DNA from 2 places in the Bradyrhizobium sp. 45 genome. Region 2 is predicted to be linked to the other one. Evidence: riboswitches for the same ligand, from Rfam matches in the RefSeq annotation. Region 2 holds a riboswitch; the other holds the start of a gene.

Region 1 (8,655 bases), on a different contig from region 2:
CGCGGTGAATGAATGTCATAGACGCCGGGCCCGATCTCATTTGGATATTTGTAGCTCTTGAAGGCCTCGAGCAATTCCATCTTAGAACGCGACGTCTCGATTGAAATGACGTCGGCATCCATTGCTGCGATCGCATCGATGATTTCGTTGAACTCGGAATAACACATGTGAGTATGGATCTGAGTTCCGTCGGCGACCACGGAGGAGCAAAGGCGGAAGCTGTCCACCGCCCAATCGAGATAGTTCTTCCACTGCGATTTGCGTAGCGGCAATCCCTCCCGCAACGCAGCCTCGTCGATCTGGATCATGGTCGCTCCAGCCGCCTCAAGGTCGATGACCTCATCTCGGATCGCGAGAGCGATCTGTCGGCATGTCTCGCGCCGCGAGATGTCGTCACGGACAAACGACCAGTTAAGGATGGTCACCGGTCCGGTCAGCATAGCCTTGACGGGTTTTTTGGTCAGAGACTGCGCATAGCGCCACCATTCAACGGTCATGGGCTTCGGCCGGGAGACATCTCCGAACAGGATAGGCGGACGAACGTACCGCGAGCCATAAGACTGAACCCAGCCATGCTTGGTGAAAGCGAAGCCCAACAGCTGCTCGGCAAAGTATTGAACCATGTCATTGCGCTCGAACTCACCGTGTACGAGCACGTCCAGGCCGATATCTTCCTGCCACTTCACGGTACGGGCTGTCTCCGCTTTCAGAAGCTGCTCGTACTGCGTGTCATTCAACGTTCCCCGCGCATGAGCCGCGCGCGCATTCCGGACATCGGCCGTTTGCGGGAAGGATCCGATGGTTGTCGTTGGAAACATCGGCAAAGCGAACGCGACGCGCTGGACGTCGGCACGCTGGGTGAACGCACTGCGACGGCGAAGCATGCTATGGTCGATCGCGGCGATTCGTCCGGCGACATTCGCATTGTGGATCTCGGGCGATGTTTCGCGGGTGACGGCTGCCTCCTCCGAAAGCGCAAGTTCATCGGCCACCTCGGCAGCATGGCCGGCCAGCGCTTTGCCCAATATCGAAAGTTCCTTGATCTTCTGAACTGAGAACGCCAGCCATGTCTTCAGATTGGGATCGAGATCGGTCTCTAGCTCAATGTCGATCGGAACATGAAGCAGCGAGCAGGAAGGAGCAATCTGAACACGGTGCCTGCCCAATTTTTGGACCATAGGAGCAAGTTGGTCGAGCAGCGCCGGAAGATTGGAGCGCCACACGTTCCGACCATCAACGACGCCTAGTGAGACCACGAGATCTCTACGGGTTGTGGCGACAATTGCGTCCAACTGGTCAGGTGCCCGAACCAGATCCACATGAAGCCCGGCAACGGGCAAGGCCAAGGTTGTTTCAAGATTGTCGCCGATAGCCCCGAAATATGTGGCCAGCATGATTTTAAGGGCCGGCACAAGCTTTGCGAAATGAGCATAGGCCCGGCGGACAGCCGCCCGCGATGCTTCGTCGACGTCCATCACTAGGCATGGCTCGTCCAGCTGAACCCATTCAGCACCGCGCGAGGATAGTTCGCGGAGAACATCGACATAGACTGGGAGGAGCCGATCGAGCAGCGACAGCGGATTGAATGCGGGATTTGCGCTTTTGCCAAGCTTCAGGAAAGTGACTGGGCCAACTAGGACGGGGCGCGTTTGGTAGCCGAGGCTTTTTGCCTCCTCATATTCCTCGATCGGCTTTCGAGAGGAATACTTAAAGATCTGATCCCGGTGAAATTCCGGCACCATGTAGTGGTAGTTGGTATCGAACCACTTCGTCATTTCCTGTGCGGCTACGCCAGGCCCATGCTGAGCGTGACCACCGTCCTGAGCGCCACGCGCCATGGTGAAGTAGGTCTTGAGCGACACAGGACCTTCGGTCCAGCCGTAGACGTCGGGAATGGCGCCGACCATTAGGCTGGTATCGAGCACATGATCGTAAAACGAGAAGTCATTCGAAGGAATGACGGTCGCACCGCGGGATTTCTGCCGTGCCCAATTAGCGGCACGAAGTCCACTCCCCGCCTCGAGGAGCTCGGCTTCGCTGGAGTTTCCCGCCCAGTAGCTCTCGAGCGCGACTTTGAGTTCGCGTCGTGGGCCGATGCGTGACGTCCCCAGTGTGGCAACGGGAAGCGAAAGAAAAGACATAGCTCAGACCCCATGATTGGGGCAAAGGCCATGGCGGACGCATGCAGCGAATATCGCGTGAGCGACAGCTGCTTGGCGCACACCGGGACACCCCGCCCGTGGACGATATATTGTCGAGGCAGGTCTCCTGGCTCGCGGGTCGTCGCTGCTGTCCGGCCTTCCCGAAGCCGCATGGCTTCAGTGACTTCGTTGGACAGCGGCTCGCCGCTTACAGTTGCGGGGGCAGCGCCGGCATTGCACCGGCTTCCCTCTTAGCTCCGGATCAAACGAATCCGAAGACCACGACGACTGGCATTAGGCGCACGAGGATCGATCCGTCAACCTACTAAGTGTCGCCGCGATATTGCCCAAGCGATTGCGAGCTGTACCAGCTAGGGCACAACGGTCTTACTCCCGGCCTGGTAACAACGCCTAGATCTGTGGAGCCTCCGCTTGTGAATGCGTCCGTCAACACCCGCTTGGCGTACTCGGATGAGCCAACGCAAGCAGAACGAACGCGATCGCGCTTCGACATCTGCGTGATCGCGACAAATCCGGTCTTTTGCAGCTTCTCGAACTCGCCCGCGAGGACGTTTGCGATCATCCTCGGCCGGCATCCGCTTGATCACAGCGCCATGAGGCTCCTTAGGAATTGTCAAGGCCGGATTGCTCCAGGATCAAACGGATGATCAGGCCGGACTGCCTGTGTTCGGCGGACCCCGCGACGAGCCGTGAGCTCGATCGCTCCGTCGCGTTGGTCAAGATGATCTCCTTCGGTGTGCCAAGCACTTACGTGCTGAGCGACTTTGGCCGCGCCTTCGTTGTTTCCGTCGCCGCTGGCGAGTAGTGCAGCCTGGACGTTGGCCTGCGCGGCATCGCAGGAACAGTTCCGGACGTCAGGATGCACGCTGACTTGCGGAAGCCTTCTGGACGCGGGCTGCTTATGTTGTCTTAGACGGGACACAGGTGTCAGGCACCGGACAGACCACAGCGCATTGCGGCGTGTCGGAATGGCCCTCGCACTCCGTACACTTTTTTGCATCGATAACGTAAATGTCGCGCTTGAGGCTGATCGCCGCGTTGGGACACTCGAACTCACATGCCCCACAAACGGTACATTGCGAAGCGACGATCTTGTAAGCCATGCCTTCCGACTCCTTAGGCGAGCGATGCCATTGGCGATCCCTTTCAAATGCCGTGCCAAGGACAGGCGCGCTCAATGATGGGCAACTTGCCCAATGGTGCTGTGCGGGGTCTGAGACCATGTTGCATCTGCGACAGCATGGGCCGCTTCAATATCAAGCCGTGCGAGCCCTCGGGCCCCTACTCCGATAGCCAGTCGCGACTCGACTGCTGCGAGCTTCCGTCGGTTTGTCTGGCATGGCAGCGCGGGGCCAAGCGACGCTCGACGATTCCCGAAACCGGCGGCGCGAGTAGAAGCCGCGAGCCGACGCACGTCTACGCCGGATGTCGGCAAACCTCCGGTCACACGCCCTGACCGGAGATTTTGTCCAAGCCGCGCTCACGCCTGCAACGTTAACTCCGCGGATTGACTCGCTGGAGGCTTGCCAAAAGGGCTTTGTGCTACAATAACCTTCGGCATCGCTTCGGAGGGAAATGAAGTTGGGCCGGGAGAAGCGATACTGGGTTTGCAAAGTGGCCGATTTAATTGCTGTCAGCCGCATGCCTGGTGCCGAGTAGGCATGGCCGCGCGGGCCAGCGCTGGTACGCTTTGCCTGGCTGTGCTCAGTCACTCCTCATGCAACTATTTTGGACGAAGTGGAACAGGGCTGAAAGATGACTGTGCAAATTGCTTCAGCGACATGGCCTTTCCGAACAGATGGCCCTGCGCAAGGTCGAAGCCGAGTTCGGTCACAGCGATCAGGTCGGCGTGGCTCTCCACGCCTGCGGCGACGGTGCGCACACTGTACTCTTTGGCTAGATCGACGATATGGCGGCACACCGTTCGCTTCAGGGGCCCATTTCCGCAACCGGCGACGTACTGCCGGTCCACTTTTAATTTCATGAACGGGAATTTTTCGAGCCCCATCAGCTGCGGCCAATTGGCGCCGATATTGTCGATTGCAAGGCCAATGTTGTGAAAGCGAACCTCACGCGCGACCTCGATCAGGAGATCTAGGTTCTGGATCGCTTCCTCGCTCTCGATTTCGATCGTCAAGCCGCCGAAAGCGGGGTGCGACGGCATGCGCTGACAGAGATCGCGTACCGCCTGCGGGTCAATCAGGAATGCTGCCGGGAGATTGATGGAGAGATCGGTCGAAGTTTGCTGCTCCAGAAGATACTTCCAATCCTTGATCGCGCGGTCGATCACGAACTGCGACAAGTCCCTAAAATGCGGATCGTGAGCCTCCGGGATGAAATACGCTGGTGGAACAACGCCCCAGGTCGGATGCCGCATTCGCACAAGCGCCTCGGCGCCGCGGCGGCTGAGGGTACACGGGTCGAAGTTCGGCTCATACCAAAGCTCAAGCCAGCCAGCGTGTAAGGCTTCTCCGACATGGACTGCGGGACGGGGCGCCGGCTCTCTGGGCAAGAGCATGGCGACCCGATCGCGCAGCGTCTCGGCTGCAAACGGCGTCCTCAGCGGCGGCAGCATATCAAGTCCATATTCGCCCCCGACCTGCTGCACTGCCGTCATGACGATCGACTCGCGGGCGCCGAATGCCAGCACTCTGCCTGCAAATTCTTCGCGTACGAGTATCTCGAGCAATCGTCCAGGCTCGATGCGATCCGAGCCAATGCCGAGCAGGATCAGATCAGGGAAGTCCGTGCAGAGTACGCGCGGCAGCTCGTCAGCAGTCCCGCATTCGCTGATCACAAACCCCATATCCTCTAGCACATCGCGTAGAAAGGCGCGCAGATGCCGCTTGCCCACGGCCACGCACGCTCGCGGCCGCACCTTACGCTGGCCGAAGATTACAGGTTTCCCTCCGACCAGTTCGGCCTGCCCATGCTCCATCGCAACCACTCCCCTTCCGTGAAGGTCCCTTAAACGAGGAGCGAAGGTCCAAACAAGCAGTGCTTGCCATTATCTTTCGATTCTTCGAGGTAAGCTTAAGATAGTGCATTAGCGTGCAAAATCTTTTCGCGATGTTGTTCGGACGATTTTGTCGGGCGCACGCGTATGATACCTGTCCCGGCTCGCGCAACTTTGTACGAGTGACGCACACGAGTGTGGGGAATCTCACCTTCGGACGCGCCGAGCTGATGCGCCCTATGCCACGGCGATGATCATGCTGCAAGATGTACTGAATCGACTCTCGTGAGTGATGATCAGCAATCACTCCTACGAAATGTTTGATCGGCATGGCCGGCCTGCCCACGCGCGAATGTGCCGTCTCGTGGATTCCCTATCTAGTCGAAGGAGATCCATCATGAGTTCGCAGCGGGTCAAGCCGCGGTCGATTCTGAGAACGGCAACAGCTTGCACTTACCTCACCTCTGTTGGTTATAGCGAGTGCGGACGTCCTATTCCCTATCGAGCTTGATAGTTTCTCTCAGTTGCGTTCTCTGTATCCTTCTGAACATGGATATCCTCAAGAGGGACTGGAGGGACTAACGTGACGGGTGTTCGTGTTGGCGCTGAAGCGCAAGACTTGCCCCACGGGGGCACGGCTTTGCGCAAAGGCGTGCCAGGAGATGAGAACGCGATCGTAGAAGCCGTCGGAAAGCTACTTTCTGAATTAGGTGGTCCCGGACCAGAGTTCAGCCTTGAAGGCGCAAAGCAGACTGCTTTGCGCCTGATTCAGGATCCCGAAGAGGGCTTCATTTTTGTCATCGAGGAACAAGCCACCGGGCAGATTTTAGGGATCGCTGCCATCTCCGCCGTACTGGCCGTGAGAGCAGCTGGAGCGTACGGCGTGCTTCAGGAGCTATGGATTTCTCGGGACTTCCGAAGCTCTGACCGCGGTGGGCATCTGCTCGAGGCGGTACATTCGGAGGCGAAGCGCCGAGGCTGGCAGATGATTGAGGTTGCGTTGCCCCCTGATGGCTATCCGGCCTTAGAACGGGTACGCGGTTTCTACGAGGAGAGGGGATATCGGGTTGGAGGATTGCGCGCGCGCAAGAGGCTATGACAGTACTGCGACGTCTGCTCCACACTTAAAAGCGCTCCTGGTCCTGTCACTAAAGACTTTCAAGGCAGAAAATCCTGCTGCTTGTTGCTTCTCAAAACGAACGCTCCAACGCGTGCGTCGCGGCCGAGGACAATCGAGAACCTCGGCGCTGATGCGGTGCTTACTCCCACTGCGAGCGGGTTACCTCTTCGACTTTTTTGGCGGGTATCCACCATCAAATCGTTCTTCATGGTGCGGAGCGATACGATGGTCTTGTCAAGGCTCGTGGACCGCGAGCGGAAACCTGCCCGGCTAGAAGGCGCGGAGCCAGGTCGGCGGCGGCCCGTTGCGGGCGAAGCCCGACCCAGCCTTACAAACGATAGCCGAGTGGTTCTTTCGTGCTTCCCACACGATGCCGCCAGTTTGGGATCACCGCACACAAATGCGATCCATTCGTCGCCAAGTCCAATGCCTCGGCAACTGGCAAGCCAATCATCTATGGGGCTTCTTCCTGCAACTTGATTCGGTGGACCGTCGCGTAAAGGGATTCGGTACCACGCTATCGCTCCTGCTGGCGAACGTTCAAGGAAGGTGACGAAATCAGCCATCAACACTGATCCGGTAGAGGATTCCGTAATGAGCAATGTGCCGTTTGCCGCGTCCAATACGAGGCTCGTGCAGGTCGCCCCAGCGCAGGACTTGATGCGGGCGATCGTTTCGCCGTTCGGCGCCATGATGAAGACGTGGCCGAGGGAGGCGAGCGCGACAAAGAGCCGCCCGTTTTGATCCATCGTCAGCCCGTCAGGACCGCTGGTCCCGAAGGACAAGCTGAACCGTCCCACCTTCGCAGCCCCGCCGTCACGCATCAACGGCACGCGCCCGCTGCTGTTGTCGCGCGTCATTGCAACGAACAACACGGCCTCGTCGGCGCTGAGCACCAGCCCGCTCGGGCTTGGCCAGTTCGAAATCAGGCAATCGAGCCGGCCGGCAGGACACAGTCGGACACCGAGCCGGTCGGATCGTGCACTCCAGTTCGCCCCTGATCGGTGAAATAGATGTCGCTGTTAGTCGCGGCATGCAGGTCGTTGCAGCCTCTGAAGGACTCGCAATTGCGGTTGCCCCAGAAGCGGGCTGATAGTATCCCGCTGCGGATCGAGCTCCATGAGGCCGTTCATGTAGTCGGCCACCAGCCCCCGGCCATCAGGTGCGATCTTCAGACCAATCGGCCAGCCGTCATATTCGATTATCAGAGACCAGATCCCGTCGCGCGAAATCCGGAAAATGCGGCCGAAGGGGATATCGACGACGTAGAGATCCCCGGACTTGTCGAACGACGGCCCCTCGATGAAACAATCCACCGATGGCCTCCGCGGTTGGCATCCGGCCCATTTCGAGGAAACACCACGGCGACGAAATTCCGCGGCATCGACGAGAACACGCGGGTCTCAGCCAGCTGAGGCGGCTTGTCGAGATACATCATGACGGGCCTCCCAGCGTGCGGCGCGGCTGTCCCTCATATTTGTAGCCAAACTGCTTGGGCATCGGTCCCTTGTTACGATCCTTGCGCCTGGTCTGTTCCCAGGCGTGGGCCAGGATTCCGACCGCTCGCGACAGGCAGAAGACGCCGCGCGCCAGCGGTGGCGCGAATCCGAGCTCGCCGTAAATGACCGCGGTCGCGCCATCAATGTTCATTGGGATGAGTTTGCCCTTGCGCTGCTGCATCACCCGCTCGATCGCGCGGGCGGCCTTGGCATAGTCGCCGCTGACACTGCCCTCAGCACTTGCGTCATCCACCAGCGCCAATAGCGGTGCGGCGCGGGGGTCGACCGAATGAAACCGGTGGCCGAAGCCGGGCAGATATTTGCCGCACCTTGCAGTGAAATGGTCAATTGCGGCGGCCGCGGCCTCGCCGATCTCTAGGCCATCGCGCCTCCGCAGCACATCTTCGTAGAGTTCGACCGCCTGCTCCCCTGCTCCGCCGTGCACCTCATCGAGTGTATTGATGGCGGACGCCATCGCACCATTCAGGGGCAGCCCACAGCTCACCGCCATCTGCGCAATTGCGATGGAGGGCGCGTGCGGACCGTGGTCAACGGACGCGACCAGCGCAGCTTGCAGCAGCCGCTCCTGCGCTGGCGTCGGCAGATCGCCGCGCAACATCAGCCAGATCATGGCGGGAAAGGAAATCCGGCCGATCAAATCTTCGATTGGATAACCCCGATAGGCGATGCGACCGGGCGCGATGTCGCAGATGGAGGTTCGCCACCAACGGGCCGCTTGCTGCCGCAATTCTTCTTCGCTCATTTGCGGTTCCGCCCCTTCAACCCTGCCATTGCCGATCGCCGCAAGCCGTCGAATATCATGATATTGGTCCGTCCGCGGCTACGCGGACGGGCAGGAAATCAGCGGCCCGTTGCTTTGGCGTCCCGACGGCCCGGGTTGAGACCAGCTGCTCGACC
Region 2 (8,655 bases):
AGCCGTTTCTGATCACGACCGGACGCCGCTTGCGCGATGGCGGTTGGCCGGCAGGTGTCGACACCGTGGTGGTGATGCTCGACGGCGGCACGGCATTCCAGTCGCTTGATCCGGCGGGCCTGCACATCTGGTGGGGGGCCTATCTCGGCATGCCCGATCAGATCGTGATGTCCGGCGCGCTGGCCGAGATCGGCCCGCGCATCGTCGCCGTGCGGCAAGAGGCGCGCGAACGGCACGGCTGGATCATGGACAGTTACATCCTCAAGCGCAGGCCGTGAGGCAAGCGAGGCAGCATGCTCCCCGAATGGGTCACCCAACAATGCCCCGATATCTCCGCAGTCCACCGCGAGGCGGCGGTGGCGCGGCAGGCGCAACTGACGAAACCGACCGGCGCGCTCGGCCGGCTCGAGCAGCTCGCGATCGAGCTTGCGGGCCTGCAAGCAACCGAGCAGCCGCGCGCGGCGCGGGTGCCGATCATCATCTTCGCCGGCGATCACGGCATCGTCGCGCAGGGCGTCTCGGCCTATCCGCAGGAAGTGACCATCGCGATGCTGGCGAACTTTGCCTCCGGCGGTGCGGCAATCTCGGTGCTCGCGCGTGAGCTGGGCTCCAGCCTGGAGGTCGTCGACGCCGGCACGCTGGCGCAGGGGGAGATGGCTGGAATCATGACCGACAAGCCGCGCAGCGGTACGCGCGATTTCAGCGTCGAAGCTGCGCTCACCCCCACGGAGCTGGCATTTGCGTTCGAAGCCGGCCGACGTGCGGTGACGCGCGCACAGGCCGGGCAGCCCGATCTTCTGATCTTCGGCGAGATGGGCATCGGCAACACCACGACATCGGCGGCGATCGCGGCCGGCTTGCTCGGCGTGAGCGCCGCGGAGGTCGCGGGCAGCGGTACCGGCATCGACGCGGCCGGCCGTGTGCACAAGGCGCGGGTGATCGACGCTGCAATCGCACGCCATGACATTGCGGGCGCTGCGCCCGAAAAGATCCTGTGCGCCGTCGGCGGTCTCGAGATCGCCGCCATCTGCGGTGCCGTTATCGCGGCTGCACAGCACCGCATCCCCGTGTTGATCGACGGCTTCATCGTGTCGGTCGCGGCGCTGGCGGCGGTGCGGCTCAACCCTTCGTGCCAGCTGTTCCTGCTGGCCTCGCACCAGTCGGCGGAGCAGGGGCATCGGCTGGTGCTGCGCGCGCTGAACGTGCAGCCGCTGATCAGCCTGGATCTCAGGCTCGGCGAAGGATCGGGCGCGGCCATCGCGCTGCCGCTGGTGCGGTCGGCCTGCGCGCTCCACAACGGCATGGCGACCTTTGCGCAGGCCAATGTGCCTGATCGTCCGGCCTGATCAAATCGTCCGCTGATTGACGGAGACGACGCGCCAGCCGGTCGCGAGGCGGTCAATCCTGGTCAGCGACAGCGGATCGATCATGAAGCGCAGGGCCGCTTGTGGCGTCAGGTCGAGCGCGATGCACAGCGCCGCCCGGATCGTGCCGGAATGCACGACGAGCGTTGCGGCCCCGGTGCCGATCTTCGACAAACCCAGGCGGACCCGCGCGACCTGTTCCTCAAAGCTTTCGCCGCCGGGCGGCCGTCCGCGCGCCAGATCGCTCCAGAACCGTGCATAGGCCTCGCCACCGGTCGCGGCGAGTTCGTCATGCCGACGGCCGGTCCAGTCGCCAAAGTCTTGCTCGCTGAATTCGTCCAGCTGCAGCGGCTCGAGCCCCAGCGCGCGGGCCGTTTCGACGGTGCGCCGCGACGGGCTCGCATAGCTCGCGGCGTCCCGTGGCAGGCGCTGCCGCAGTGCCTCCAGCTGCGCCCGAGCGCCGAGATCGGCCGGTGCGTCGGCCGCATGGATCGTCCCCGCGACGCCATCGACGGGCGCGTGCCGTATCAGCCAGAGGAAGGTCTCGCCTCCCATGCTTATCTCCAAGGAAACTGGTCGTTGTGGCAATAACGCCGCAACTGGCACATTGACTCTGTCTGGATCGTAATCCTAGATGCTCGCGACGGTTTCCCCGAGAGGGGATGAAAAGGGAATGCGGTGCGGGGAGTTTGTCCCCAATGCCGTGGCTGCCCCCGCAACTGTAAGCGGCGAATCTTGCGTCACGAGCCACTGGGTATCTCGGTCCCGGGAAGGCGATGCAAGGTACTGACCCGCGAGCCAGGAGACCTGCCGTCAGCCGTGGTCACACGCGAAGATGTCGGTCGGGGAGTACAGACATTCGGCTTCATCGGAAGGCTGCAAGCCGGACGATGGGACCCTGGTTCGCGGTGACGTGCCACTGACGTCACTCCGAGGTCCAAGACCGTGTATTCCCTTCGTATCGTACGACCACGCCGTTTCCTACTGGCATCCGCCGCTCTCACATCTTTCGTCGCCATCGACATGCCAGCGGCCTTGGCGCAGCAGGCCCGCGAGCCACTGCCGCCCGTCGAGGTGTCGGCGCCACAATCCCGCAGGCAGTCCAGCCCGGCCGGACGGGACGCGCAGAGCTCACGCCGCGCAGCAGCGCGCCGGCCGGGGACTGCATCCGCAGTGCCCAAGCCCGTCGTGCCGACCACGGCGGCACAGACGCCGCTCAACACCAATGCCGTCGCCGAAAGCGCTTCGCGCCTCGACCTGACCGTGCGAGAAACACCCGCGACCGTGGAGGTGATCTCGGCCGCAACCATGCGCGAGCAGGGCTACCGCACAGTCTCCGACGTCGCGCAGGGAGCGGTGGGCGTCACAGCCGGCGACAATCCGGCCGAGCCTTCGGCTTTCTCCATGCGCGGCTTCACCAACAGCCAGATCAACACGCTCTACAACGGCATCAAGATCGGTCCGCAGAACATGACCTCGCGGATCATGGACACGGCCAATCTGGAGGCTGTCGAATTCCTGAAGGGTCCGGCATCACTGATGTCAGGCGAGGGCGCCGCCGGCGGCGCGATCAACTTCGTCACCAAGCAGCCGCACACCGGTCCGATCCGGAACGAGGCGGATTTCTCCTGGGACTCGCTGAACTCGTTCCGGGCGCATTACGGCTCGGGCGGCAGCACCAATGTGCAGGGGCTGGACTACCGCTTCGACGTCAGCCGTTCCTCGCTCAACGGCTTTGCCGACGACACCAACACCAAGACGGTCGATGTCTCCGGCCAGCTCAACTACCGCATCTCCGACAGCCTCAAGGTCTGGGGCGCGATCGAGTATCGCGAAGATCGCTCGAAAGCCTATTGGGGTGCGCCGCTGGTGCCGATTGCCTTCAGCGGCTCGCATGCGACGACGGGGATCGTTTCCGGCAATTACGTCTCGAACTACAACAAAACCGATCTCGGTGCGGTCACGATCGACGACCGCACCTTCAATACCAACTACAACGTCCTCGACAACAAGAACGTGGCGAAGGAGGTGTGGCTGCGCGGCGGTTTCGAGCTGAATCTGGCGCCCGACCTGACGCTGAAAAGTCAAGCCTATGCTTACGGAGCTGAGCGCACATGGTTCAACAATGAGATCGAGGCGTTCAATTCCGGGACCAACATGGTCGATCGTGAGCGCTTCTATGTCGCGCACAGCCAACGCTTGGTCGGCAACGTCACCGATTTGATCTGGGATGCGAATATCGCCGGCTTTGACAACCGTTTGGTCACGACGCTTTCCTCAAGCTACCTTGATTTCGTGAGGCCGGGCGCCGCAAATTTCCCCGGCGATTCCGTTCCGCTGGTCGATCCGCCTCGCGGCTATTACGGCCTGCTCACCATTCAGCAGCAGACCGCGCGCATCGACAATGAGGCGCTGTCATTCGAGGACCGGCTGAAGTTCACGCGCAGCTTTGCGCTGGTCGGCGGCCTGCGCGTCGAGCATATCGGGCTCGACCGCAATTCGACCGACAAGTTCGGTCTGGAGAAGGCGAACTTCCCGTTCTCGCAATCCTGGGTCCCGACCACGGGCCGTATCGGCTACACCTGGGAAGCCGTACCGGGCCTGACCTTTTTCAGCCAATACGCCACCGGCGCCGACATCTCGGCCAACAACATCTTCCTGCTCAATCCGACCGATCCGCTGAACCTGACCACCGCGCGCACCTACGAGACCGGCGTCAAGCACCTGTTCTGGGACAACCGGGCGGAGTGGTCGTTCTCGGCCTACGACATCCTGCGCAAGAACGTCTATGCCGCGGCCGGCGGCATGCAGCTCAACCTTGCCGGACGGCAGGAATCGAAGGGCGTCGAGCTTGCCGCGTCCGTGCGTCCGATCGATCCCCTGCGTCTCTGGGGCAACATCGCCTATGTCGATGCGCGCTACGCCGACTTTAATTTTGTCGGCGGCTCGTTCTCCGGCAGCACGCCGCCGAACGTGCCGCGCGTCGTGGCGAATGCCGGAGCGTCGTATCGGTTCTTCACGCCGTGGCCCGTGGAAGTCGGCGTCACCGGCCGTCACGTCGGCGACCGCTACAACACCGATGCGAATGTCGTGACGATGAAGGCCTACACTGTCGCGGACGTCTATGCCTTCGTCGACATCCCGAAGACGGTGTTCAACGCGGTCGACCAGGCTCGCCTGACTTTCCGGGTGCGCAACATCGCCGACAAGCGCTATGCGATCTGGGGCGATCCGTTCTATCCCGACCAGATCCTCTTGGGTGCACCGCGCACCTATGAACTCTCGGCCGCATTCAAATGGTAGGATGCTGATCGATGATGCGCGCGATCGTCCTGCTGCATCGATGGCTCGGGATCGCGTTCTGCCTGCTGTTCGCGATGTGGTTCGCGACGGGAATCGTGATGCACTTCGTTCCGTTTCCGTCTCTGACGGAAGCGGAACGCTTCGCCGGGCTTGGGCCGCTGGATGGCGCCGAGACGAGGCAGCTTGCGGTCGCCGATGCCGTGGCCGCGAGCGGCATTGCTGATGCGACTCGCGTTCGCCTGATCCAGCGCAGTGACGGACCGGTCTATGTCGTCTCGGGGCCGTCGCGCGCGGGCGCAGTGCGCGCCTCCGACGGAGCCGGCGCCTCGGTCGCATCTTCCGACGTCGCGCTGGCCATCGCGCGAGACCACGCGCGCAGCCGCGGGCTGGATGCCGCGCGGGCCGCAATCCTTGCGCGCGCGGACTATGACCAATGGAGCGTGCCGAACGGCTTTGACCGCCACCGGCCCTTGTTTCGGGTTGCCCTGGGCGACGCCGCTGGAACGGAGGTCTATGTCTCCTCGCTCACCGGCGAGATCGTCCTGGATACGACGCGCAGCGAGCGGACCTGGAATCTCGTCGGCAGCGTGCTGCACTGGATCTATCCAACGATCCTGCGAAGCAATTGGTCGCTGTGGGATCGCGTGGTCTGGACCTTGTCGCTGCTGGCCCTGATCGCGGCCTTGCTGGGCGCTGTGCTCGGCCTTGCGCGGATCAAACCTCGAAGCGGTCTGATCGGCTCGCCCTATCGCGGCTGGCACGCGCTGCATCATCTCATCGGCCTCGCTGCGATGGTGTTCGTGCTGAGCTGGATTTTCAGCGGCTGGCTCTCCATGGATCACGGGCGGCTGTTCTCGCGCGGGCAATGGGCCTCCGCTGAATCCAGCGTGATGAACGCTTCACCGAACTGGACGGCGGCCCCATCGCTCGATCGGCAGCCTGTATCGCCGTCGGCCCGTGAGATCGAATGGTTTGCCTTCAACGGCAATCTCTATCGGCGGGATCGGATCGCCCTTGCCGGTCAGACCTTGATCGAGGCAGGGGATGCGCCCCGCGATGGACCAACGAGATCTCTGGATGTGCACGAGGTCCAGGGGCTGACCGCGCGCCTCGCGGCCGGCTGCGGCGGTCCGTCTGTACTTGCCGAGGACGACAACTATCCCGCGCGGTCCACTGTCCCGGGCGCCCCGGTCTACCGCTCGTATTGCGGTGACCTCTGGTTCGACATCGACGGCGCCGACGGCAATTTGCTGCAAAGGCTGGATTCATCGCGGCGGGCTTATCGCTGGTTCTACGGCGCGCTGCATACGTTGGATTTTCCGGTTCTCGTCGCGCATCCGTTGCTGCGCGACGGCTTGGTCGTCGGGCTCTGCTCCCTTGGCTTTCTCTTCTCCATCACGGGCATCCTCATCGGCTGGCGCCGCCTGCGTCCGTCCTTCGCGGCCTGAGAGCCGGAGCGGGCAAAACCACCGCTTACTGATCGTACAATAAAGAGAGGCTGAGCCGACTGCCATGCATAGCTCATAAGCAATCGGATGGTCCGTAGGGCCGGTCGATCGCCTGCAAATTAGACAGTGCGTGCGGGGCGCGTGGATTGCGCTGCAGCGGATGTGGTGTTTCGTCCGGGAAAATTCGTGGTGCGCCGCACTTATGTCGCGTCGAACGATCCACACCGACGTGCTCTCCATGCGGGCAGGGCTGCACTAAAATGTGCCTCGCCGCGCCGCGCCGGTCGCGGGCTGGTCCAGTGCATTGCGACAACTCTGGCCCTATCCCGAGGCCATCGCTCTGTCGCACGCTCGCCAGCGGTGGCATGACAGGGGATGATGATGAGCGCTCTCGGTTTGCGATTGAACCTCGCGAAGGACGGTAACCACCCGGCGTCCGGTTCGAATGTCGTCCGCAGCTGACCCACACATGAGCACTGACGAAAACCACTGGGAAGTCGGCACCGATATCGGCGGCACCTTCACCGACATCATCGCGATCCGACACTCCCCCGCGGAGGCACGGATCGCGAAGGTGCCGTCGCGACCTCAAGCTCCGGTTCAGGCGATGCTGGAGGCGATCGAGGCGGTCGGCCTGCGCAAGAGCGAGGTCAAGCGCTTCGTCCATGGCACCACGCGCGTGACCAACGCCATTGTCGAAGGACGGCTGCCGAAAGTGGCACTGGTGGCGACCGAAGGCTTTGCCGACGTGCTGGAGATCGCGCGCTATCGCCGCCGCGATCTCTATCGTCTCGACGTCCCACCAAAATCGCTGCCGCTGGTGCCGCCGGAACGATGCTTCGGGCTTGCTGAGCGCCTCGATCACGAGGGCCGGGTGCTGAAGGCGCTGGATGACGCGGAGATCGAGCGTCTGGTGGCCTGGCTGAAGGGGACCGGCGTGCAGAGTGTCGCGGTCGCGCTGCTGCATGCCTATGCCAATCCGCTGCACGAGAAGATGCTCGGCGAGCGGCTCAAGGGCGTCGTTGCCCACGTCTCGCTGTCGCACGAGCTCAATCCCGAGGCGCGCGAATACGAGCGGACTTCGGCGACCGTGTTCAACGCCGCGGCGATGCCGATTGCGGTGGAATATCTCAGCGAACTGGAGCTGCGGCTGCCGATCGGTCCCGGCCTGCAGGTGTTTCACTCGGCCGGCGCCATGGTGCCGATCTCGGCCGTGAAGCGGCGGCCGCTGGTGATGGCGATGTCGGGCCCCGCGGCCGGCGTCTCCGCATCGGTCAGCATCGCGCGCCAGCTCGGCACGTCCCGGATGCTGACGTTCGATATGGGCGGCACCACGACCGACGTGTGCCTGATCGTCGACGGTCAGGCCGAGATGACCGACGGCCGCATGCTCGGCGACAAGCCGCTGCGCCAGCCGATGCTCGCGGTGCACTCGATCGGGGCGGGCGGCGGCTCGATCGTGCGCAACGGCTCCGGTGGCCTGACGGTCGGACCGGAAAGCGCCGGCTCCGAGCCTGGACCGGCCTGCTACGGCCGCGGCGGTACCGAGCCGACCATCACCGATGCCAACGCCGTGCTCGGCTATCTCAATCCCGAAACCAAACTCGGCGACCGGATCGGAATCGATATCAAGGCAGCGACTGATGTCATCGCACCGATCGCGGGCACTCTGGGGCTGAGCCTGACCGACACCGCGCTCGGCATCATCAAGGTCGCGAACGCGACAATGGCGCGCGCCCTCCGCCGCGTCACCGTCGAGCGCGGCATCGACGGGCGCGACTGCACGCTGCTCGCCTTTGGCGGTGGCGGCCCGATGCACGCCGCGGGCCTAGCCGATCTCTACGGGATTGCCGAGGTCGTCGTTCCCAGTGCATCGAGCGCGTTCTCGGCGCTGGGCTGTCTCACCGCCGATTTCAGCTTCCTCCAGCAGCAAACCCTGCGCGCGGCGCTTGACGGCATCGACCTCGCCCGTGTGTCGGAGCGGATCGGGGTGCTGATCGACGATGCCTCGGCGCCGCTGATCGCCAACGGGGTTGCCGCGACCGAGATTCAGATCGAGCTGGTGGCCTTGATGCGCTACGCGGCGCAGAACGACGCCATTCCGGTGCCGTTCGTGCGACCGCTCGACATTATCAGGCTGAAGAAGGATTTTCTGGCCCGGCACCACGAGCTGTTCGGCTATGCGACGAGCGAGAGCTGCGTCATCGAATCCGTGCGGGTGCAGGCACGCCGTCCGTCGACGACCGTCGTGAGCCGGCCGGCCGTCGCGGCCAGGGTATCCGCCGGCAATCGCATTTGCTCGTTCGACGGCTTTCATGACATCGCCACAAGCATCATCGATCGCGCCTCGCTGACCGAGATCGTCAGCGGCCCGGCCATCATTGAAGACGCATGGTCGACCGTGGTGGTCCCGCCCGGTTGGCAGGCGCGGCCCGATGTTTCAGGCAATCTGTTCCTGACGCGGGGGGCCGCATGAAGCTCGATCCGTTCGTCGTCGAGGTCATCAGGCACGGGCTGTCGGCCGCGGCAGAGGAGATGAG

What was found. A riboswitch is a leader RNA that binds a small molecule or an ion and turns the genes downstream of it on or off. The one in region 2 is predicted to bind cobalamin.
Region 1: it holds a riboswitch for cobalamin, as region 2 does, so the genes downstream of both, metE (5-methyltetrahydropteroyltriglutamate--homocysteine S-methyltransferase) here and IVB42_RS34900 (TonB-dependent receptor) in region 2, are expected to answer to the same signal.

Annotation. Positions count from the first base shown of each region.
Region 1 covers NZ_JADPIX010000046.1:25,952-34,606, reverse strand. Annotated here, with positions in the region: gene metE (5-methyltetrahydropteroyltriglutamate--homocysteine S-methyltransferase) at 1-2,141, opposite strand, end outside; cobalamin riboswitch at 2,241-2,440, opposite strand; gene IVB42_RS06470 (hypothetical protein) at 2,806-2,967, shown strand; gene IVB42_RS06465 (4Fe-4S binding protein) at 3,062-3,265, opposite strand; gene IVB42_RS06460 (EAL domain-containing response regulator) at 3,886-5,100, opposite strand; gene IVB42_RS06455 (GNAT family N-acetyltransferase) at 5,702-6,217, shown strand; gene IVB42_RS42230 (SMP-30/gluconolactonase/LRE family protein) at 6,277-7,137, opposite strand; gene IVB42_RS42225 (hypothetical protein) at 7,261-7,554, opposite strand; gene IVB42_RS06445 (citryl-CoA lyase) at 7,673-8,500, opposite strand; gene IVB42_RS06440 (CoA transferase) at 8,556-8,655, opposite strand, start outside.
Region 2 covers NZ_JADPIX010000143.1:508,482-517,136, forward strand. Annotated here, with positions in the region: gene cobF (precorrin-6A synthase (deacetylating)) at 1-278, shown strand, start outside; gene cobT (nicotinate-nucleotide--dimethylbenzimidazole phosphoribosyltransferase) at 294-1,346, shown strand; gene IVB42_RS34895 (histidine phosphatase family protein) at 1,347-1,919, opposite strand; cobalamin riboswitch at 1,992-2,194, shown strand; gene IVB42_RS34900 (TonB-dependent receptor) at 2,310-4,667, shown strand; gene IVB42_RS34905 (PepSY domain-containing protein) at 4,679-6,115, shown strand; gene IVB42_RS34910 (hydantoinase/oxoprolinase family protein) at 6,585-8,591, shown strand; gene IVB42_RS34915 (hydantoinase B/oxoprolinase family protein) at 8,588-8,655, shown strand, end outside.